Linked DNA regions of Pseudoduganella dura. The main gene of each other region encodes a partner of the protein of the gene in region 2 in a complex. Links are inferred from orthologs where the notes say so. Each region holds a gene or a part of one and is shown on either strand. Other genes may lie near its edges.

The links.
Region 1: the proteins of xseA (region 2) and GJV26_RS09130 are in contact, whole or in part, in a cryo-EM structure (PDB 8TXR), measured with the Escherichia coli proteins. The link is inferred for Pseudoduganella dura from one-to-one orthologs.

What each region holds. Positions count from the first base shown.
Region 1 is NZ_WNWM01000002.1:2,068,743-2,080,510, forward strand. What follows is about bases 4,235-7,202. They hold GJV26_RS09130 (exodeoxyribonuclease VII small subunit), read right to left. Parts: upstream 5,868-7,202; coding sequence 5,601-5,867; downstream 4,235-5,600. Other genes in these bases: dxs (1-deoxy-D-xylulose-5-phosphate synthase), read right to left, coding at 4,235-4,698; GJV26_RS09125 (polyprenyl synthetase family protein), read right to left, coding at 4,699-5,604; GJV26_RS09135 (aromatic ring-hydroxylating oxygenase subunit alpha), read left to right, coding at 6,333-7,202. Also shown: GJV26_RS09105 (hypothetical protein), read right to left, coding at 1-553; GJV26_RS09110 (hypothetical protein), read right to left, coding at 557-1,318; GJV26_RS09115 (sialidase family protein), read right to left, coding at 1,315-2,481; more of dxs, read right to left, coding at 2,827-4,234; more of GJV26_RS09135, read left to right, coding at 7,203-7,433; GJV26_RS09140 (DMT family transporter), read left to right, coding at 7,512-8,435; GJV26_RS09145 (sulfurtransferase), read left to right, coding at 8,445-9,299; GJV26_RS09150 (pentapeptide repeat-containing protein), read right to left, coding at 10,105-10,581; GJV26_RS09155 (hypothetical protein), read right to left, coding at 10,685-10,954; GJV26_RS09160 (RHS repeat protein), read right to left, coding at 10,976-11,575. UniProt on the Escherichia coli protein: Bidirectionally degrades single-stranded DNA into large acid-insoluble oligonucleotides, which are then degraded further into small acid-soluble oligonucleotides.
Region 2 is NZ_WNWM01000002.1:1,425,943-1,437,716, reverse strand. Bases 5,488-8,461 are described here. They hold xseA (exodeoxyribonuclease VII large subunit), read right to left. Parts: upstream 7,667-8,461; coding sequence 6,308-7,666; downstream 5,488-6,307. Other genes in these bases: GJV26_RS06435 (LacI family DNA-binding transcriptional regulator), read right to left, coding at 5,488-6,256. Outside these bases: mgrA (L-glyceraldehyde 3-phosphate reductase), read right to left, coding at 93-1,130; GJV26_RS06445 (chitobiase/beta-hexosaminidase C-terminal domain-containing protein), read right to left, coding at 1,232-4,111; sodB (superoxide dismutase [Fe]), read right to left, coding at 4,465-5,043; more of GJV26_RS06435, read right to left, coding at 5,231-5,487; GJV26_RS06425 (MotA/TolQ/ExbB proton channel family protein), read left to right, coding at 8,694-9,296; GJV26_RS06420 (ExbD/TolR family protein), read left to right, coding at 9,334-9,756; lpxK (tetraacyldisaccharide 4'-kinase), read left to right, coding at 9,862-10,902; GJV26_RS06410 (Trm112 family protein), read left to right, coding at 10,883-11,059; kdsB (3-deoxy-manno-octulosonate cytidylyltransferase), read left to right, coding at 11,073-11,774. UniProt on the Escherichia coli protein: Bidirectionally degrades single-stranded DNA into large acid-insoluble oligonucleotides, which are then degraded further into small acid-soluble oligonucleotides.

The DNA.
Region 1 (11,768 bases), 640 kb from region 2 along the record:
TGTAGATCACCGATGCCGACAGCGGCGGCAGATACAGGCCGAATTTCTCGACGAAGTCGCGGATCGCCGGGCGCTTGCGCGCCAGCAGCGGCAGCACGATGTTGTGCGTGAGGCCGACGATGGCGATGATCTTCAGCAGGATCGTCTTGTGGATGCTGCCCTTCTCGCCGATGGCGAGGTTGTGCAGGTTGGTCTCGCCCTGGCGGTTGTTGTGGGCGAAGTATTCGGGCGTGGCGATGTTCAGGATGCGCTGGAACCAGCTGATTTCCTCCAGCGCGGCCAGCGCCACGATACCGGCCAGGCCGGCCAGCGCCAGCAGCACCAGGTCCACTCTGCGCCCGCGCTGCCAGTGCTCGACCGCGGCGAAGGCCAGCAGGCCCGACGTGACCGCGAAGCACAGGAACTGCATCCATTCGACGATGCCGTCTTCCACCAGCAGGCGCCACAGCGCCGCCTGGTCGCCGGACCACGCGATCGCCAGGCCCATCACGAACACATTGATGAGGACCGCCACGGCGATCACCGGATGAATGTACCACTTGTTCTGTACCACGTATTACTCCCTGACGGTTTGAAGTTGTTCGATGACGGCGGCCGGCACCGGCGGGGTGGCCAGTGCGGTTGCCATTGCCGGCTCGGGTGCGGGTTCGTGGCCCGGCTCCAGTGCGGGCATGCGGGCACCGGCGGCCTGGCGCATGCCGGCAACGACGGACGAGACCAGCGCCCATGACCACAGCAGCGGATCGAGCAGCGCGTCCCACAGGTTCCCCGTCGGCAGGCGCAGCAGCGCATGCAGCAACAGGCCCGTCATCAGCGCCAGCGCCGGCTGCACGGCATGGCCGCGGAAGATGGCGAACGCGCATGCCGCGATCGCGCAGCAGCCCAGCAGCGGCGCCCCGACGGCGCCAAAGCCGCCATAGTACAGGCCCAGTGCCACCACCCCGAACGTATCCAGGTAGAGCACCACGCCGATCAGCACGAGCGGCAGCGCCACGGCCAGCGGCAGCATGAATCGGGGAGCCGGCTCCTGCCGGCGCGCCGCGAGGAGCGACATCAGCGCGCAGCCCGCCAGCAGGCCGCTGGGATACTGGAAGGCCAGTGTCAGCCACCAGGCCGGCGACCATTCGCCCGGCAGCGACGCCAGCACGATGACGGCGGCGGCCGCCGCGCCCTGGCGCCGGGGCGCGGACCCGTGCAGGGAAGCTGGCACATATGCGTTCAGAAAGCGGGCCGCAAACGCGGCCAGCATCGCCACCAGCACCAGCGCCCACGCCACTTTTCCATAGACGATCTGCAAGGCGAGATCGGGCAGGGTCATAACCGGTCCTTTCCAGGGGTGATGCGCAGCAGGTGATGGGCGATCGACCGCCGCTGGTGCGTATAGGTGATGTGCAGCTTGTCGCCCACCTGGTGCATCGTCGGGTAGGAGAACTCGTCGCCCGGCTTGCCGCTGACGATGTCGGCCAGCGGGCGCCACGTGCGCGCATCGGTCGACAGCGCCAGCGACAGCACGTTGCGGTCCGAGCCGCCCGCCGCCACATGGTTGTACAGCATCAGGAAGCTCCCGCTGGACAGGCGCAGCGCCGCCAGCGAGGTGCTCTGGTTCGCCAGTTGCGTGGGCGCCAGGTCTTCCCAGCTCGCCCCGCCGTCCCGGCTGATCGCCTGCTGCACGCGCTGGCCCTCGCCCGCGTCGCGCATCCAGGCCCGCACTTCGGTCGCCGATACCGGCACGATCGCCGGCTGCAGCGACGAGGTGCCGCTGCCGATCCGGGCGATGCGCCGCGGCTCGCCGCCGGCATCGAACGCCATCAGCATCGGGTACTTGTTACCGATTTCGAAATAGACAGGCAGCCACCAGCCGCCGTCGGCCAGCGCCACGGGCGCCGTGCGCACCAGCGTGCTGGTGTTGAACAGCGGCGACATCGGCAGCACGCGGCGCACGGTGAAGCTGGCGCCGTCATCGTGCGACAGCAGCTGCACGATGCGCGCGGCGGCCCAGCCGCCCAGGCCGGTGGCCACCACGTACAGGTGCAGCGTACCGTCGGGCGCGGTCCAGGCCACCGGGTTGCCGATGCGCCGTATGCCGTAACCGAGTGCCTGGCCCAGCGATTCGCGGCTGGCCACCACCCAGTTGTCGCTCCACGCGCCGTTGACCCAGCGCGATGCATAGACTTTCACATCCGGCCCGCTTTCGCGGCTGCCGGCCCACCAGAACGACACGAGTTTTCCGCCGGGCAGCGCGGCCAGCGCGCTCGCGTGGGCGGATGGCACGCCGCGCGGCATCGGGATGATGGCCCGGCTGACTTCGCTCAAGGTAATGGATTTTGGTGCGGCGACCGTGGCGACGGCGGGCCGCTCGACCTGCCGTGTGCCGTGGCTCCAGCGCAGCGCTTCGGCCGCCATGGCGCTCGCTGCGGCAATGATGCAAGCCAGCGCGACCAGGCGAGTGGTGCGCCGGACAGGTGGGCGCCCTGCTCCCATTCCGTCTCCCGAAAGGTGGACATGAGAACAGATACCGTGTTTCCCCGCCCAATATGAATACCGGCTTGCGTGCCATGATGTGCCACAAGCCTTGCTTTGATTTTCGTCAACGTTTTGCGTAGACGAAAGTCGGTATGCTACAGGAAAAAGTAAAAGAGGGGGTAAGCCAGCCATTCGGGCGGCTGATTATTGCAGCCCACTTAACCGAACGGCAATGTTTCAACTTGCCGCGAGTAACCGGGGCACCCGGCTGCCGGTCGAGCACATGTCGATGACAAATAAAAACGGCGCCGCGGCGCCGTTCTGTCGTGTTTGCCGGACAAACATCGCCGGTGGCGATCACGGTCAGCCGTTGCTGACCACCAGCCGCGGTTCGCCGCCCAGGAAGCGCGCCTTGACCGACCTGGCGATGCCGTCCGCATCCAGTCCGACGCTGGCCAGCAGCTTGGCCGGGTCGCCGTGATCGATGAACTTGTCCGGCAGCCCCAGCATCAGCAGCGGCTTGACGATGCCCGCTTCGGCCAGTGCTTCGGCCACGGCGGCACCGGCGCCGCCCATCACGCAGCCCTCTTCCACCGTGACGAGATAGTCGTGCGACGCGGCCAGTTCCTTCACCAGCGCCACATCCAGCGGCTTCACGAAACGCATGTTCGCCACCGTGGCGTCGAGCTGCTCGCCGGCCTTGAGCGACGGCGCCACCATCGCGCCGAACGCGAGGATCGCCACGCGTTCGCCCTGGCGGCGCAGTTCGCCCTTGCCCAGCTCGATCGTCGTCAGCGCCGTCGACATGGCCGCGCCGATGCCGGCGCCGCGCGGGTAGCGCACGGCGGCCGGGCCCGGATACTGGTACGCGGTCGTAAGCATCTGGCGGCATTCGTTCTCGTCCGACGCCGCCATCACCACCATGTTCGGAATGCAGCGCAGGTACGCCAGGTCGTAGTTGCCGGCGTGCGTGGCGCCATCGGCCCCCACCAGGCCGGCGCGGTCGAGCGCGAACGTCACGTCCAGGTTCTGCAGCGCCACGTCGTGGATCAGCTGGTCGTAGGCGCGCTGCAGGAATGTCGAATAGATCGCCACCACCGGCTTGAGGCCTTCGCAGGCCAGCCCCCCGGCGAACGTGACGGAATGCTGCTCAGCGATGCCCACGTCGAAATAGCGGTCCGGGTATTCGGCATGGAAGCGCACCATGCCGGAGCCTTCGCGCATCGCCGGCGTGATGCCGACCAGGCGCTTGTCGGCGGCCGCCATGTCGCACAGCCAGTTGCCGAACACCTCCGTGTACGTCATCTTGGCCGGCGCGGTGGCCGGCTTGATGCCCTCGGCCGGGTTGAACTTGCCGGTGCCGTGGTACAGCACCGGCTCGGCCTCGGCCAGCTTGTAGCCCTGGCCCTTCTTGGTCACCACGTGGAGGAACTGCGGCCCCTTCAGGTTGCGGATGTTCTGCAGCGTGGGGATCAGCGAATCGAGATCGTGGCCGTCGATCGGGCCGATGTAGTTGAAGCCGAATTCCTCGAACATCGTGGCCGGCACCACCATGCCCTTGGCATGCTCTTCGAGCTTCTTCGCCAGTTCCAGCATCGGCGCCGGCAGCACCGACTTGCCGACATTTTTCGCCGCCGCATAGAACTGGCCGGACATCAGCCGCGCCAGGTAGCGGTTCAGCGCGCCCACCGGCGGCGAGATCGACATGTCGTTGTCGTTCAGGATCACCAGCAGGTTGCAGTCTTCTTCCACGCCGGCGTTGTTCAGCGCCTCGAACGCCATGCCGGCGGTCATCGAGCCGTCGCCGATCACGGCGATGGCATGCCGCTGCTCGCCCTTGATCCTGGCGGCCAGCGCCATGCCCAGCGCGGCGGAGATCGACGTGGACGAGTGCGCGGTGCCGAACGTGTCGTATTCGCTTTCCACGCGGCGCGGGAAGCCGGAGATGCCGTCGAACTGGCGCAGCGTGTGGAACTGGCAGCGCCGGCCGGTGAGGATCTTGTGCGCGTAGGTCTGGTGGCCCACATCCCACACGATGCGGTCGTGCGGCGTGTTGAATACGTAATGCAGTGCGACGGTCAGTTCGACGGTGCCCAGGTTCGACGACAGGTGGCCGCCCGTCTTCGACACGGAATCGAGCAGGAAGCTGCGCAGCTCGTCGGCCAGCGGCGTCAGCTGGGTGCGCGGCAGCTTGCGCAGGTCGGCCGGGTTGTTGATGGTTTCAAGGAGTTTCATTTATGCCTTCCGCTGCACGATCAGGTCCGCGAGTTCGCGTAAGCGCAGTGCGTCGTCGCCGAAGGCGGCAAGGGCCGCATGGGCTTCGCGCCGCAGTTGTTCGGCCAGGGCGACCGATTCGTCGAGCCCCAGGATCGAGACGTAGGTGGGTTTATTGTCGGCCGCATCCTTGCCGGCCGTCTTGCCCAGGGTGGCCGAATCGGCCGTTGCATCGAGCACATCGTCCACCACCTGGAATGCCAGGCCGATAGCGCGGCTGTAGGCATGCAGCGCGTGCAGCTCGGCATCGTCCAGGCTCTTGCCGGCCAGCGCGCCCAGCACGACCGAGGCGCGCAGCAGCGCGCCCGTCTTGAGCTGATGCATGCGTTCCAGCTGTTCGAGCGTGAGGCTGATGCCTACGCTGTCCAGGTCGATGGCCTGGCCGCCGCACATGCCGCCCGAGCCGGCGGCATCGGCCAGCAGCCGCACCATCGCCAGCAGCCGCGCCGGTGGCACGTTTTCACAGCCGGCCAGCACGGTGAACGCCTGCGATTGCAGCGCGTCGCCGACCAGCAGCGCCGTCGCCTCGTCGTAGGCCACGTGCACGGTGGGTTTGCCGCGGCGCAGGTCGTCGTCGTCCATGCACGGCATGTCGTCGTGCACCAGCGAATACGCATGGATCATTTCCACGGCGGCGGCGGCGCGCGACAGGGCCGCCGCATCCGCGCCGAACAGCGCGCCGGCCGCATACACCAGCAGCGGGCGCACCCGCTTGCCGCCGCCCAGCAGCGCATAGCGCATCGCCTCGTGCAGCTTCGCGGGCGCCGCTTCGGCCGCCGGCAGGTAGGCGGACATATCCGCCTCCATGCCCGCCTGCACGCCGCGCATCCAGTCCTGGAACGTGACCGCTTCGAACGTTTCCGTCATGGCGCGCCCTCGTCGCCGTCGGCGAAGGGCTTGAGCATGTCGCCTTCCAGGATCTTGACCTGCGATTCGACCTTGTCCAGCTGGCCCGCGCAATATTTCACCAGTTCGGAACCGCGCGCATAGGCGGCAACCGACGCCTCCAGCGGCAGCTGCCCGGATTCCATCTGCGTGACGAGCTGCGCGAGCTCGGCCATCGCTTCCTCAAAGGAAGCGGGCGCGGTGTTCGAAGCCGCGTCGTTTGCGCCGTTAATTTGTTTGACCATGGTACGTAAATTGGACTCAATCGCCAGTGTAGCCCGTTATTTTAGAACAAAGTGTCGCGGACGGTCCAAAATGGCAACCCGGCCGGGCTTGGCATGTTGCAATTGGTGGAACACGGCGTAAAGCAGCGAGTGAAGCATTCAATTCGTGGAACGTGCCCAGCGCTTGCGAAACGGTACAGCCATGCAAGCCTGGCCCTTCGCGTTCCGCCGCCCTGCCCCTGCATAACGGCTGCACGTTGCAAGAGCTGCGCCTGTCCACAATGACCAGGCGGACTCCACCGGGAATCGAAACCGGGCACAATGCCGGGCACCGCGGGGGATGGAACGAAGATTTATCGGCAGAACTATGCCAGTCGGGCTATAATCTCCGGTTCTGTCCGAAATACCGTTCTCATACTTTGAATTCAGGTCTTTGCGGATTCTGTCTCTTCTTGGTTGCCGTACTTTAAATTAAGGGGGGTTGGGATGTCCGATCTGGGTACCCACGCCAGGCTCGCGCGCTCGAATGCGCAACTTCCGGTCCACGTCTATTTTGACGAAGCGCTTCTGCGGCGTGAAATGCAGCAATTGTTCCAGGATGGCCCCCGTTACGTGGGCCATGAACTGATGGTACCGAATGCCGGCGATTTTGCGACGCTCGCCGCGGAAAACGAAGGCCGCATGCTGGTTCGTAACGCGAACGGCATCGAACTGCTGTCGAACGTGTGCCGTCATCGGCAGGCGCTGATGTTCAATGGGCGCGGCAATGCCAGCACGATCGTCTGTCCGCTGCACCGCTGGACCTACGACCTGAAAGGGGAACTGATCGGCGCGCCGCATTTCCCGGAAACGCCGTGCCTGAACCTGCCGAAAGCCCCGCTGCAAAGCTGGAACGGCCTGCTGTTCGAGCAGAACGGCTTCAACGTGATGGACAAGCTGAAGGACATGTCGGTCACAAAAGACCTGGACTTCACCGGCTACATGCTCGATCACGTGGAAGTGCACTACTGCGACTACAACTGGAAGACCTTCATCGAGGTCTACCTCGAGGATTACCACGTCGAACCCTTCCACCCCGGCCTGGGAGGCTTTGTTTCCTGCGACGACCTGCGCTGGGAATTCGGCGCCGACTATTCGGTGCAGACGGTGGGCGTCAACCGCGGCCTGCAGAAATCCGGCTCCGATGTGTACCAGCGCTGGCATGAACAGGTGCTGAAGTTCCGCAACGGCGAGGCGCCGCCGTACGGCGCGATCTGGCTGACGCTGTATCCGAACATCATGGTGGAGTGGTATCCGCACGTGCTCGTGGTGTCCACGCTGTGGCCGGAAGGCCCGAACCGCACCAAAAACGTGGTGGAGTTCTATTACCCCGAAGAGATCGTGCTGTTCGAGCGCGAATTCGTCGACGCGGAACGCGCGGCCTACATGGAAACGTGCGTCGAGGACGACGAAATCGCGCAGCGGATGGACGCCGGCCGCAAGATCCTGCTGGATCGCGGCACATCGGATGCGGGGCCGTACCAGAGCCCGATGGAGGACGGCATGCAGCACTTCCACGAGTGGTACCGAAGTAAGATCGCCGTATAAAATAAAATCAATCATCGAGGGGACAGATCCGGATCGCAACGGACTGTCCCCTCGAATTTTTCCGGGAAGGAAGTTTTAATGCAATCGCTGTGGATGTTGTTCGCCAGTTTCCTGTTTGCCGCCATGGGCGTGTGCGTGAAGCTCGCCTCGGACATGTTCTCCACCTCGGAGATCGTGATGTACCGCGGGATCGTCGGCGTGACGGTGCTGCTGGCGCTCGTGCTGATCCAGGGCGGCACCCTGAAGACCCGCTTCGGCATGGGCCACCTGTGGCGCAGCGTGATCGGCGTGATCTCGCTGTGGCTGTGGTTCTTCTCGATCGCCAAGCTGCCGCTGGCCACCGCGATGACGCTGAACTATCTGTCGCCGATCTGGATCGCCGTCTGGCTGTTCGCGCACGGCTGGTGGCATGCCAAGAACAGGATCGCCTGGCCACTGCTGGTGGCGGTGGCGATGAGCTTCGTGGGCGTGGTGCTGCTGCTGCAGCCCGCCTTCCAGTCCGACCAGCTGGTGTATGCGCTGATCGCCATCGGCTCGTCGGTGCTGACGGCGATGGCCTACATGCAGGTACGCAAGCTGGGCCTGGCCGGCGAGCCCGAATACCGCGTGGTGTTCTATTTCGCGTTGATGAACGTGGTGGCCGGCCTGGGCGGCCACGTGGCCGAAGCCGGCGGCGGCCCGGTGGTCTTCCATTCGCTGAACACGGGCCACGGCTTCCTGCTGCTGCTGGGCATCGGCCTGTTCGCGACGGCCGCGCAGATCACGATGACGCGCGCGTATCGCCTCGGCAACACGCTGGTCGTCGCCAACCTGCAATACACCGGCATCGTGTTTTCCAGTATCTGGGGCGTGCTGGTGTTTGCCGACACGTTCGACTGGCACAGCTGGCTGGGCATCGCCATCATCCTCGCCTCCGGCAGCGCCGCCACGTTCTACAATACGAAGAGCACCGAGCGCGGCAAGGCCGTTGCCGCGACGGATCCGATTGCCAGCGAAGTTTGAGGAGACCGTATGCATAGCACCCTGATCGATGCCGCCACCCTGGCCAGCCATGTCGACGACCCGAAATGGCTCGTGCTGGACTGCCGCCACGACCTGATGAATCCGGCCTTCGGCCGCGAAGCGTTCGCCGCCGGGCACCTTCCCGGCGCGCAGTTCGCCAGCATCGACGACGACCTGTCGGGCCCGAAGACCGGCACCGGCGACACGTTCCGCGGCCGGCATCCGTTGCCGGACCGTGCGGCGCTGGTCGCCACGCTGCGCCGCTTCGGCATCGATGACGACAGCCAGGTGGTGGCCTACGACGCGCACGGCGGCATGTATGCGGCAAGGCTGTGGTGGCTGCTGCGGTCGGTGGGGCATGAAGCCGTGGCCGTGCTCGATGGCGGCCTGCCGGCATGGCAGGCCGCGGGCCAGTCCTTGACGACGGAACCGGCGCCGGTCCGTCCCGCCGGCTCGATCGCCGAACGGCCTGCGCTGACGCGCGCGGTGTCGGTGGAGGATGTGGTGGCGAACCTGGCCACGGGGGCATTCACCGTGGTCGACGCCCGCGCCAATGACCGCTTCCGCGGCGAGAATGAAACGATCGACCCGGTCGGCGGCCACATCCCCGGCGCGAAGAACCGGTTCTTCAAGGACAACCTGCAGGCCGACGGCACGTTCAAGCCCGCCGCGCAGCTGAAGGAAGAGTTCGCGCCGCTGTTCGCCTCCCCTGCCGCAGCCGTGATGCAGTGCGGCTCGGGCGTGACGGCTTGCCACAATTTGCTGGCGCTGGAAGTGGCCGGCTTGCCGGGTGCCGCGCTGTATCCGGGTTCGTGGTCGGAGTGGTGCGCTTCGGCGGAACGGCCGGTGGCGACGGGGGCCTGAGCCCCTGCAGCCGTCTTCCGTTGAACGGCAGTACGGCGTTTATTACGTCTCTTGGCGGGGAAACCAGCACTGCACGGCCAGCAGGGCGATCAGGACGGCTTCCCCGATCTCGAATAACGCATTGCCCCCGTCGGCGAGCCGCTGCATCACCGTCCACCATCCGTTCCAGCAGAGGCTGGCCACGTAACAGCCGACCAGGAGCCCTGCGGTTCCACATCTTGCGCCCTGGGCAGTGAAGACACGTTCAACGAAATCAGCAGCAGGCCGATGAGTGAAAGCGCCGGCACGATCGCCCAGCTGGACGTGGAGTTCAGGAAGAAAACATAGCCGAAGGCCCTGAGCGCGACGACCGGGAGGGCGGCGATGACAGCGAGCGCGTAGACAGGGCGGGATGTCGGCAATCGTAAGATGTGGCTGAGACTCACGTTTTATCTGCATGTAGCTGGGCGATGCAAACATGCTCGCACGAAACTGAGCGAATACACAATTTTTCGAGCAATTATGTATCCGTCATGACGCGGTTGATTCCAGCTACCCTGTAATTACCACCACTATTTTCCCCACTGACCGATGCGATACCTTCAGATCTCCCGTGCCGCAGCGGCCTTCAGCGTTTACACAGTCCACGCCATTGCTTCCGGCACGTGAACCAAGATGCGATCACGGCGAAAGCGGTTGGTTTAAAAAGCACTGCTACAGCACCTGTCAAAACTACAATTGCGGTGCTTAACAATATCGAAACCATCAAACCCTTAAATCGCCTTTATTTCATTGCAGCTATCGTTCTTTCGACGAACATTCCAATTCAAACCACATCGTTGAATATCATTCCTTCAACCAAGGGATCGAAGCCGTCAGGAAATACTGTATTTCCATTATATTTGCAACCGCTAAATTTTGCGCCTTCCCACATCGCATTGACCAAATTAGCGTTCGAGAAATCCGCGCCATATATTCCATTTTCATTGGAAAAATCTCCATTCCGAAGATCGGCACTTATCAATTGAGCATACTGAAAGTCTGCACCACTAAATATCCCAGATTTCATACTCACATTCTTCATGCTACAACGGTAGAATGTGGCAGTCCAACAGTCAGCCCCATTAAGGTTTGCGTGGTCGAGTACTGCATCACAAAAATTTGCACCCTCCAATTGTGCGCCTCGCAGATCTGCATTACGGAAATCTGGTCCATCGAAATCTTTATCCGCAAGAGATCGTACTTCGATATGAAGTGCGCTCCCATCACTTGACTTGATATTCAGCACATCTTTCTTTGTCATATGAAGGCCTGCAATACTAGAAGTCAATCACTATGCAACAACCTAAGCTCGTTCTCGGCAAGAATCAGATAGCACGCGGCTATCCGACGCTTTCTTTTGTAAATTATGAGTTACGCTTGGTCATTTTGGCACGCAACTTCCTGATAATCAGAAGCATCACTGCTGTCGCCGAAAGCGCAATCAGGAAAGACATAAGGAATCCAATTAAAAAAAATGGATCAATATGCCCGAGTTGCAGAAATACGAAAACTTGAAAGAGAGCTGCGGCGCAGAATGCCGTCAAAGGCAGAACGAACCACGCGTTCTTGACGTACTTTTCAAAGACAAACGTCAGACTAGCCGCAAGCACAAAAACAATCACATACGACAGCATGGTTTTCTCCGATTGAAGCTTTTACTTTCTTTTTCGTGCCTGATGTAGTTGTCCCCCGGCATGCGAAGGTTGAACGTCAGCACACCCGCTCGGGTTCTCGTTCGGCGGCTGCAACCCGAACGGATCGGCGTCATCCCAGCGCCAGCGGATCGCATTGTCGGTCGCCTGCGTGATCACACGCGGCGTGCCCAGGTGATCGTTGTAGATATAGAACACGTTCGGCGTGAACACCTGGCTCGGTGCCGTGCCGGTCACGGTCTGCGTCAGCAGGGCTACCGGTTCATTGCCCAGATAGACGATTTCGCGCTGCATCCGGCCCGTGCTCTTGCTGTACTCGCCGATCAGGGGGCCTTCTTCGTCGTACACGAACACGTCGCCGTTGCTTTTCTCGACCCGCTGGCCGAGGCCTTTGTAACGGGACTGCATGACAGTACTGCCGTTGGTCACCTTGATCAGCCGCCCGCGTGGGCTATACCCGTACTGGATCGTACCGTCGTTCAGCAGGTTGCCGGCAGCGTCGTAGGTGTTCGACTTGGCCGGTGCCGGGCCCGTAGTGCTCACCAGCCGGTTGCTCGACGGGCTGATGGTCAGCGTGTGCGTCGTGGCACTGGCCATCAACATGATGCAATTGTAGTTCAGGTCGTAATAGTCATTTCTGATTTAATATATTTAGTGTTATATGCACCGTATTTTTATGCCCCGTACCAAGGCGTGCTGATTGTCGGCCATGCGCAATTCTTTTTTTCCATTCCTAGAGAGCATAATAGAAAGCCTTCCCAAGCTAGGCCCAAGACGATTTTTCGCTGTATGCAGT
Region 2 (11,774 bases):
ACGCGGCCGTGATTTACTGACGCGGCCGTGTCCACTTCCGGGGTTGATCCCATGGTATTCACGGGCTCATCCGTGCACGGCCGCATCCGGGATCAGGTCGCCGACGACCCGGCCCACAGGTTGATGCCGCCTTCCTGGGCCAGCGCATCGATGGCGGCCAGTTCCTCATCGGTGAACGCAAGGTACTCCAGGGCACCGATGTTCTCGCGGATCTGCGCGCTGTTGGAGGCGCCGATCAGCGTGGACGTGATGCGCGGATCGCGCAGCACCCAGGCCAGCGCCATCTGCGCCAGCGACTGGCCGCGCGCACTGGCGATATCGTTCAGGCCGCGCACGCGCCGCAGGTTTTCCTCCGACAGGTGGGCCGGCAGCAGCGAGCCGCCGCCGGGGCGGTTCACGCGCGCATCGGGCGGGATGCCGTTCAGGTACTTGTCGCTGAGGATGCCCTGCGCCAGCGCCGTGAACGTGATGCAGCCGATACCCTGGCGGCCCAGCGTGTCGAGCAGTCCCTCCGTTTCGATCCACCGGTTCAGCATGTTGTAGGACGGCTGGTGGATCAGGCACGGCACCTTCCATTCCGCCAGCAGCCGCTGCGCTTCCGCGGTCTTGTCGGCGGAGTACGACGAAATGCCCACGTACAGCGCCTTGCCCTGCTGCACGGCGTGCGCCAGCGCGCCCATCGTTTCTTCCAGCGGCGTGTCCGGATCGAAACGGTGGGAATAGAAGATGTCCACGTAGTCCAGTCCCATGCGCTGCAGGCTCTGGTCCAGGCTGGCCAGCAGGTACTTGCGCGAGCCGCCGCCCTGGCCGTAGGGGCCGGGCCACATGTCCCAGCCGGCCTTCGTGGAAATGATCAGCTCGTCGCGATAGGGCTTGAAATCGTCGCGGAAGATGCGGCCGAAGTTCGTTTCGGCACTGCCGTATGGCGGGCCGTAGTTGTTGGCCAGGTCGAAGTGGGTGATACCGTGGTCGAACGCGGTGCGCAGCATGTCGCGCTGCGTGGCCGTGGCCGTGGTATCGCCGAAGTTGTGCCACAGGCCCAGCGACAGCACCGGCAGTTTCAGGCCGCTGCGCCCGCAGGTGCGGTATTGCATCGTTTCATAACGGTGGCGGGATGCGGTGTAGGTCATCGTTTCTCCAGCAAAGAAAAAGCCCGCCGGGCGGCGAGCTTTCGGAAGATGATAGCACGGGTGCAGGCCGGCTTGCCGCACCGCGCTGCCCCGCCGTGGCGTTACCGGTCCGGGCTGGCCAGCGTGACATGCAGCCTGACTTGCGCGCCCCCTTCGAGCAGCAGGCAGGCGCCGGACGGCGCGCCGGCGGGAGCGGTCAACCGCAGCCGGATCTGCGTGACGCCCGCCCTGTTGATCGCTTGCAGGCCGGCCTGGGAGAAATCGTCGGACCGGCACGTGCCGGGCGACAAGCCGCCGATCTGCGCGACGCCTTCGGCCGTTGCCGCGGCATCCCAGTCGCCCGCATGCAGGTTGCGCGACGAACCGAAGTAGCCGCGTTGCACGTCGATCGCGACCGTCCCGCCGCCGCCCCACGGATCGCCGGACTTGCCATGGAAAGTCACTTCCAGGCACGCATTGCCGATTGCCGCGTTGTCCGGCAGGGATGAGGTGTCGAAGTGCACGAAGGCCCTCGCCTCGGCGCGCCCGCCGCCATCGTCGCCGATCCTGAGCAGGCTTCCCGTGCCGGCGAATATCGCCTCGCCGGCGTGGCCGGGAGCGCCGGCACCGGCGCCGCGCCGGGCGACCAGGTAGCCGGTGTGCCGCGGGTCGCTGTCGAATGCCAGCTGGTCCGGGTGCCGGGTCACGATGAAGTCCGCGCTGCGCACCGGTTCCAGCTGCCCCGCCGGGCCCATCGAACGAAAGCGCAGGCGCGCGCAGCGGTCGAGGAGGATCGGCGCCGTATAGGTTTCACCGTTGGTGTCCGACGGTTCGCTGCCGTCGAGCGTGTAGCGGGTCCATGCGCACGGTCCGGCGGCTTCCAGTTCGATGCGGACCCCGTCGACGAAGCTGCCGCCGGCCGATGGCGCGATCCGGGTTTCCGGATACCGGTGATCGTCGATCCGCCAGCCGAAGGCGCCGGCGGTCTCGCCGCCGGCGCCGTCCTTCGCATGGCACAGGATCGCATGCGGACCATTGCCGCGGATGTGGAAGCGCTTGCTGCCTTCGAAGGATTTCCTGCCCGGGTTCCGGCCATCGGCGGGGTCGGAGCCGTCTTCGGTGTAGTACACGATGGCATGCTCGTCGGGGCCGGAGATCACGGTATGGAACGCGCGTCCGTAAACGCCGCCGGGCCTGTCGCACCGGATCGCCGGAGGCTGGTGGCCGAACTCCAGCCGGTAGGTCCTGGTTACCGTGTCGGACCAGTTGCCCGCCGCGTCGCGGGCACGGCATTTCAGTGTTTTCGTGCCGGCCGTATCGAACACGATTCGCCCCGGCGACGTGAAGCCGCGCGAGCGGCGGGTCGGCGTGGAACCATCGAGCGTGTAATGAATGGCCGGCGCCGCATCGGTGGCATGGTGCGCGGCCACGGTCAGCGTAAACGGCCCGGTCTTGACGCCGGAATCGTCCGACAGCGTGATGCCCGGCGGCTCGGGCGCCACTTCGGGCGTGTCGGGATCGCGCACCCAGTCGTTGTCGATGAAATACAGTGTGATCACGGCATTGCCGCCGAGTTCCACCGTCAGGTCGACGTATTCACCCACGTCGAGCCGGTGCGCGAGGAAATGCTCCGTCAGCGTGGCCTTCACGAATTCCACCGGCTTCTTCAGGAACGAGCGCGACACGATGGGCGACGCCAGGCCATCGGCATCGATCGCGATGAAATGCAGCGTGGCGGTTTCGCGGATGAAGACCGTGGACTGCGCCAGCCAGCCCACCTTGTCGGTACTGTAGTACACCGTTCCCTTGTCGGTGCTGGTCACCACTTCCAGGCTGACCTGGAAGGGCGGGTTTTCCGGTGTAACGATGGTCAGGTTCGGGATGGCTGCGTTGACGCCGTACGCGCGTTCGAGCGCGTCGCCGGTGCCTGACGAGAAGCGCACGTCCCAGGCGCCGTCATGGGCCAGTGTCAGCGTGCCGTTGTGCGGCAGCGCGCCTTCCAGCGTTTCGGCCACCGACTCGGCGAGGTAGCCCGCCGTCACGGCTTTCGTGACGCGGCGGGCGGTATAGGCGACCGTGGCACCGGGCGGCGATACCGTGACGGTGACCTGCAGGTTCGTGCCGTAGTTGCCGCTGTTCCTGTCGACCGTGAACGTCACCGGCGGGATGGGCGGATAGCGGTTCAGGTAACCCTTGAACGCGTCGAACACGGCCTGGCTCTTGATGACCTTTTCATGGCCGCCGAGCCCGGCGCCAAGGTCGCGCACCAGGTTGAGATGGGCGCCGTGGCGCCGGCTCGTGTCGCGATGCTGCTGGTCGACGAAGTCGCCGCGCGCGATCACGGCGACATAATTGACGAGGTCGTCGTCCAGCGACGTGGCGACCTTCCATGCGTCGATCGGCGCGATCTGTGCCGAGCTGTCGCTGCTGCCGGACGGGGTGTCGTCGCTGGATACGTCGCGAAATTGATGCGACAGCGTTTCGAATTCGCCGCCCGTGCGGAATTCGTCCGAACTGAACTGTCCGAGACCGTACTGGGCGCCGGCCAGGCTGACGAAGGTTCCGGCCGCATGCAGGCGGTGGTCGGCGCTGTTCCACTGGCCGTCCGGCTGCAGCCCCCGCAGGTAGCCGTTGACCATCCCGCAACCGAGCGAGTGGCCGATGAAATCCACCCTGGCCACGCCCAGGTAGGCACGCACGTCGTCGATGAAGCCGCGAACGGCGTCGATGTGGTCGCGGTGCACGCCCGGTATCGGCGCGGCCTCGTTGTTTTCGCCGAGGTAATCGCAGCACCACAACTCGCAATCCTGGTAGCCGGCCTCCTTCAGGAACCCTTTCATGATCACCATGCCGTACTTGGGATGCACCGAATTGCCGCCGTTGCCGTGCATCAGGATGACCGGGCATTTCCTGCAGGCTTCCCGGTGCTGGGCCTGGTTCAGGGACGGATCGCCGCCGAAACCGGTGAGGGTGTGCGGGAAATCGCGGGGGAACTGGTTCATGTCGGTCTCCTGCCGCATGGTTGCGGAATGGGTTCGAGGCGTTCAGGAAGGCGCGGTGCTGCCTGCCAGCCAATGTAATCGATGCGAACCGCCAGCATGCGATCAGGAGGGACGGTTGGGCTTTGATCTATATCAAGGCAAAGCGGGGAAGGGAGGGGGCCACGAAGCGGTCGCGCTACGAAGGTTATGGCTGATCAAGGCGCTTTTCGCGGGAAGTCGGGCCAGTTTGCTGAAAAATTTCCATTCCTTGAAGCATTACACAGTGAATGCGAACAACGCCCCGATCAAACGACACGGCCCGCGCGAGGCGGGCCGTTTGCCGAACCGTGCCCCGGAACCGGAGCACGTCACATTCAGGCGAAGTTCTGGTTCACGAATTCCCAGTTGACCAGGTTCCACCACGATTCAACGAACTTCGGACGCGCGTTGCGGTAGTCGATGTAGTACGCATGTTCCCACACGTCCACGGTCAGCAGCGGCTTGTTCTCGGTGGTCAGCGGCGTGGCGGCGTTCGACGTGTTGACGATGTCGACGGAACCGTCGGCCTTCTTCACCAGCCAGGTCCAGCCGGAACCGAAGTTGCCGACGGCCGACTTGGAGAATTCTTCCTTGAACTTGTCGAACGCACCCCACTTGGCGTTGATCGCGTCGGCCACCGGGCCGGTCGGCGCGCCGCCGGCGTTCGGTGCCATGCAGTGCCAGAAGAACGTATGGTTCCACACCTGCGCGGAGTTGTTGAAGATGCCGCCGGAGGATTTCTTGATGATTTCTTCCAGGGACAGGTTCTCGAACTCGGTGCCCTTGATCAGGTTGTTCAGGTTCGTGACGTAAGCCTGGTGGTGCTTGCCGTAGTGGTATTCCAGCGTTTCAGCCGAGATGTGCGGCAGCAGGGCATCCTTGGCGTACGGCAGGGGAGGCAGAGTATGTTCCATGTGTATTTCCTTATGAGGGGACTGAAGAATCAACGTTTTCAAAACGCCCATCATTGTAATGCGTCCCCCGCCGCCCTGCCGAAACCCTTTCGAATAGTGAGCCTGCGCGACCGCGTATATCGGATCGACTGCGTTTTCCCGCTTGCTTCAGATAACTGCGCCAGGCCGCCGTGCCGTGCAAGGCGCGTCAGCGCGGCAGCGTGGTCTCGCGGATCACCAGTTCGACCGGCGGTACGCGCGTGGGCACCCGGTCGCCGCTGATCAGCCGCAGCAGCGCGGTGATCGCGGTCAGGCCGATCTCGTACAGCGGCTGGCGCACCGTGGTCAGCGGCGGCGTGGTGAACGATGAACCGGGCAGGTCGTCGAAACCCACCAGCGACACGTCTTCCGGCACGCGCACGCCCTTGCGATACAGGGCCAGCCGCACGCCATAGGCGCTCTGGTCGTTGGCCGCGAACACGGCGGAAAACTCCTGGCGCGTCTCGAACAGGTGGTTGATCGCGATCAGGCCGCTGTTCTCGTGGAAGTTGCCTTCTACGACCAGTGCCGGGTCGACGGCGATGCCGGCGCCTTCCAGCGCCTTGCGGTAGCCGCGCAGGCGGCTCGATGCATCCGCATGGCTGGGCGGCCCCGACACGAACGCGATGCGGCGGTGGCCCAGTTCGATCAGGTGCTGCACGGCCAGGTAGGCGCCATGCTCGTTGTCCATCGTGAAGCCCAGCGCATTCGGCGCATCGAGTGCGCGGCCGGTAACGACGATCGGCCGCTGCGTGGCGAAGTGCAGCAATTCTTCGTCCGGCAGGTTGCCGGAGAGCAGGATGATGCCGTCCACCTTGCGCGCCAGCAGCAGCCGGATCCGGTCCGCTTCCTCCAGCGCGCTCCAGTGGCCGGTGACGATGACGGACGCATAGCCGGTGCCTTTCAGGCCGTCGTCGACGCCGTGCAGCGTCTCGTCGAAGAACGGCGACGAGATGTCCTGCACGATGATGCCGATCGTGTGCGAGCGGCCCTTTTTCAGGCCCTGCGCCATCAGGTTCGGCGCGAAGTTGGTGCGCGCGATGGCCTTCATCACGGCTTGCCGCTTGTCGTCGGATACGCGGGCCGTGCCGTTCAGGATGCGCGATACGGTCGACGGTGAGACGCCCGCCTCCCGGGCGACGTCGAGCAGGGTCGAAGGCCCGGCTGCCACTGCTGGCGCTGTTGGTTTGTTCAATTGTTATCTCGTGGGTGTACCGACAGGCAAGATTAACATACTAGAACGACTTTAAAGCGTGGGTTGTACCCCGGACACGGTGATGTCGGCACTGCCTTCGGCCAGCCGCACGCGCAGCTTGCGGCGCGGCTGCAGCTGTGCCGGCGAGCGCAGGATCGCGCCCTTGCTGTCGGCAATGATCGCGTAGCCGCGCTCCAGCGTGCGTTGCGGGTTCAGCATTTCGAGCTGCGCGGCCAGCGCGCCGAGCGCCTCGCGTTCGCGCTGCACGCGGCTGGCCATGTTGACGGCGCAGCGGTGCTGCAATGCGCCCAGGTGCGCCCGCGCGGCGCGCGTGTCCGGTCGCTGCGCGGCCAGCCGTCCGGCCAGGCGTTCCAGCGCGTGGCGTGACTGGTTGACGGGTGTGCGCGTGGCATGCATCAGCGCCGTCGACAGCGCCAGCAGGGCCAGGCGCTGCTGGCGGATCCGCGCCGTGGGGCTGAGCAGGCGGCGGCTCTGGTGGTCGAGCGTTTGCGCGGCGTCGTTCAGCGTGCGGCGCATCGCGCGGTGCAGGTCGGTGGCGTCGGCCCGCAACGATGCAAGCCAGTCGCCGCGCGGTGTGGCGGCCAGCTCCGCGGCCGCGGTGGGCGTGGCGGCGCGCAGGTCGGCGGCGAAATCGGCGATCGTGAAATCGGTCTCGTGGCCCACGCCGGAAATCACCGGCATGGCGCATTCGGCGATTGCATAGGCCACCGCCTCATCGTTGAAGCACCACAGGTCCTCGATGCTGCCGCCGCCGCGGCAGACCAGCAGCACGTCGCACTCGGCGCGCGCCGAAGCGGTGCGGATCGCCAGCGCGATCTGCTCGGCGGCCAGCTGGCCCTGCACGAGCGTGGGATAAAGCACCACCTTCACGTGCGGCGCGCGGCGGCGCAGGGCGGTCAGCACGTCGCGCAGCGCCGCCGCCTGCGGGCTGGTGACGATGCCGATCGTGCGGGCAAACAGGGGCAGGGCGCGCTTGCGGTCCTCGTCGAACAGGCCGGCCGCGGACAGGCGCTCCTTCAGGCGCATGAAGGCTTCGAACAGCGCGCCGACGCCGGCGCGGCGGATCGCCTCCACGTTGATCTGGTAGTCGCCACGCGGGCCGTACAGCGTCACCAGCGCGCGCACCTCGACCTTGTCGCCTTCGCGCGGCACGAAGCCGGCATACTGGGCACGGCCGCGGAACATCACGGCGCGCACTTGTGCGGCGTCATCCTTCAACGTGAAATACCAGTGCCCGGAACTGGCACGCGTGAAGTTGGAAATTTCCCCGGCGATCCAGGTCAATGGAAAAGACCGTTCCAGCAGCCGGGAGACGGCCTGGTTCAGCGCGCTGACAGTGATCACGGCGCTCTGGCCGGGGGCTGAATCGGGGCGGTCGAAGGTAGTCATCGGTTAGTCATCGCGGATTCTGTCCACAGAGTCATCAAGCGGTCATGCTTATGTCATATCTCGCTTAAAACAGCAAGGTGTATTTCCAACCTGCTGATTTATAAGGATAAAAACGATTGCCGCATTCGTGGGCAGCGTAAGATTATTCTTACAAATCAAGGACTTCCCCTACAGTGCAGATTCTTACACACAAAGATATCCACAGAATCTGTGGGGAACGTGGACAACTTCCAGGCGCTTGCCAAAAATTTCCGCACGAAAATATTTATCAGGAAAATCAACGGGTTGCGCTCCGATTTTCCTGCTTTCCCACAATTTTATCCACACAAGCTGTGCAGAAAGGCCATCTTTTCGGGGGTACCTGCAACCGCATCGTCTTCGCCGCGTCTGCCTAATTTTTGGGCGTTGACGTTTTTTCCTTAAGAATCAACAGGGTTGCGGCTTACCAGCCGCATTGCGCACAATATTGTCCACAGATTTTGTGCAGAAGGAGAGCAGCCCGGCCAGTCGAGCAAAAAAACCGGCAATTTCCTGCCATTGCCTCATTTTTGAGCTTTGTTATTTTATCCTTATAAATCAAAGACTTTCCAATCTCCGGAGTGCCTTGCCAACAATCTTATCAACAGTTACTGTGCAGAAGGCCGCCTGCCCGGGACGGGTCTTGCCGCGGTACTGCAAGCATTTTGCGCACATTGAAAATTACCTGCTTAAACAACGACTTGCATGCATGCCGGCAGCGTTGCCAACAATATTGTCCACAGAAGTTGTGAAGAACCCCGGGCGGCTGGCGGCATAGCCTTTGCTCAAAAAATGTGCTACAAAGTATTTTACTTATAAATCAATGACTTATAATGTTGAGTCGGCATTGCGCACAGTCTTTTCCACAGAATTTGTGCAAAACATGGCAGGCGATGGTGGCGCAGCGGCGCGCACGGGGTCCCAGGCGGGGACATCGTGCCTGTCCACACTTGCCGCCACCTCGGCAACACGCTACATTGCGCGTCTGCGCTTTTACAAGGAGTTCGTTTTGCTCGCCATCTTTCAAGCCGCCGGCTGGCCGATCTGGCCGCTGCTGATCGCTTCCATCGTTGCCACCGCGCTGGTCATCGAGCGTCTGATGACGTTGCGGCAGGCCCGGATCATTCCACCCAACCTGCTCGACGAGGTGGTGCGCGTCTACCGCAGCGGCAACATCACGCCCGAGATCCTCGGCAAGCTCGAGACCAGTTCGCCGCTGGGCGTGGTGCTGTCCGCCGCGCTGCGCAACGTCAGCGCGCCGCGCGAGGTGATGAAGGAATCGATCGAGGAAGCCGGCAGCGGTGTCGCCCACACGCTGGAGCGCTTCCTGACGACGCTGGGCACGATCGCTTCGCTGGCGCCACTGATGGGCCTGTTCGGCACGGTGGTCGGCATGATCGAACTGTTCGGCGCGGGCTCCGGCAGCAACAACCCCACGCAGCTCGCGCACGGCATTTCGGTGGCGCTGTACAACACCGGTTTCGGCCTGGCGATCGCGATGCCCACGCTGGTGTTCTACCGCCACTTCCGCGCGCTGGTGGACGGCTACGTGATCCAGATGGAGCAGCAGGCCGTGCGCTTCGTCGACGTGGTCCACGGCGCGCGCCAGTGAGCGCGCACATGCGTCCAGGTACAGGGGGGCAAGGCACATGAATTTTCGCAAGGGTGCGCGCCGGGAAGACCCGGAGATCAACCTGATCCCGTTCATCGACGTTCTGCTGGTGATCCTGATCTTCCTGATGGTGACGACGACCTACAGCAAGTTCACCGAGCTGCAGATCACGCTGCCCACGGCCGATGCGCAGAAGGCGGCCGAAAAGCCGGAGCAGATCGACGTGACGGTCGATGCCAAGGGCAACTACACGATCAACGGCGAGCAGGTCTCGTTCCGCGACGTGGCCGGGCTGGCGTCGGTGCTGAAAGCGGCGGCGAAGCCGGGCAGCGACCCGGTGGTCGTGGTCAATGCCGACCAGTTCGCGATGCACCAGATGGTGGTCAACGTGATGGAGGCGGCGCGCATCGCCGGTTTCGGCAAGCTGACGTTCGCGGCGCAGACCGGGGCCGGCAAGTAAGCGTGGAAAACAAGGGTGGAAAACAAGCGTGGAAAACAAGCGTGGCCCGTCACGCCATCCCGTTCGCCCACGGCCGGCGGCTTCCGATCCACTGACTCGCGACCAATGAACCTCGAATCGACCCTCACCCGCGCCTGGCTCAGGCGCGGCCCGCTGGCTTGCGCGCTGTATCCCGTATCGCTGCTGTTCCGCGCGCTGACGGCCCTGCGCGGTTGGCTGTACCGGGCCGGCGTGCTGAAATCGAGCCGGCTGCCGGTGCCCGTGATCGTGGTGGGCAACATCTTCATCGGCGGCACGGGCAAGACGCCGCTGACGATCTGGCTGGTCGAGCGGCTGCGCGCGGCGGGCCTGACGCCGGGCGTGATTTCGCGCGGCTTCGGCGGCAAGGGCGGCGGGACAAGCCCCGCCGGGCCGCGCGCCGTCACCGCGCTGTCCACGCCTGCCGAGGCGGGCGACGAGCCGGTGCTGATCGCCACCCGCGCCGCCTGCCCGGTGTTCGTCTGCCGCGACCGCGCCGAGGCGGGCAGGGCGCTGCTGGCCGCGCACCCGGAAGTGAACGTGATCGTCACCGACGACGGCCTGCAGCACTATGCACTGCAGCGCGATGTCGAAGTGGTGCTGTTCGATGGCCGGGGCGTCGGCAACGGCTGGACCCTGCCGGCCGGGCCGCTGCGCGAACCGCCTTCGCGCCGGCGCGACGTCACCGTGGTCAATGCGCCGGCGCTGACGCCGCGCCTGGCGGCCAGGGTGGGCGGCCGCCCCTGGCAGATGGTGCTGGCGGGCGACTGCGCCGAACGCCTCGGCGACCGCCGCGACCGCGTACCGCTGCGCCATATCGGCGGGCGCGGGCGCGTGGTGGCGGCCGCCGGCATCGGCAACCCGGGGCGCTTCTTCCGCATGCTGGCCGATGCCGGGCTGGCGTTCCAGGAACTGCCGCTGCCCGATCATCACGATTTTCTCGACCGCCCCTTCGCGCACGTGGAGGCGGAAGTGATCCTGATGACCGAGAAGGATGCAGTAAAATGTGCGCACATCGAAGAACTGAGGAACGACCCCCGGCTGTGGGTCGTTCCGGTGAACGCGCAGATCGATGCCGCGCTCATCGAACACATTGTGGAGAAATGCCGTGGACGCACGTTTGCTTGACATCCTGGTCTGCCCTGTTTGCAAGGGCCCGCTGGAATACGATAAAAAAGCCCAGGAAATGATCTGCCGCGGCGACCGCCTGGCCTATCCGGTCCGCGACGGCATCCCGATCATGTGGGCCGACGAGGCCCGCACGCTGCAGGACACCGTCGAATAAGCGGGCGGCTGCCGTGACCTTCACCGTCATCATTCCCGCGCGGCTGGCATCGACCCGGCTGCCGGACAAGCCGCTGGCCGACCTTGGCGGCAAGCCGATGGTCGTGCGCGTGGCCGAGCGCGCCGCGCTGTCGGGCGCCGGCCGCATCATCGTCGCCACCGATCACCCGTCGATCCTGGCAGCGTGCGCCGCGCACGGCATCGCGGCGATGCTCACGCGCGACGATCATCCGTCCGGTACCGACCGTATCGCCGAGGTGGCGCGCGCCCTCGACCTGCCGCCCCAGGCGGTGGTCGTCAACCTGCAGGGCGACGAACCGCTGATCGACCCGGCGCTGCTGGCCGCCTGCGCCGCCCGCATCGGCGCCGATGTGCCGATGTCCACCTGCGCGCATCCGCTGCACGAGGTGGCCGATGCGTTCAATCCGAACGTGGTCAAAGTGGTACTGGACCGGGCAGGCCGCGCGCTGTATTTCAGCCGCGCCACGATTCCCTGGGCGCGCGACGCGTTCGCACAGGCGGCGCAGTCTCGTCCTGCCGCGCTGCCCGACGGCTACCTGCCGTTGCGCCACATCGGCCTGTATGCCTACCGCAACGATTTCCTGCAGGCGTATCCGCGGCTCGAAGTCTCCCCGCTGGAGAGCATCGAAGCGCTCGAACAGCTGCGCGTGCTGTGGCATGGCCATCCTATCGCCGTGCACGTCACCAACGCGGCG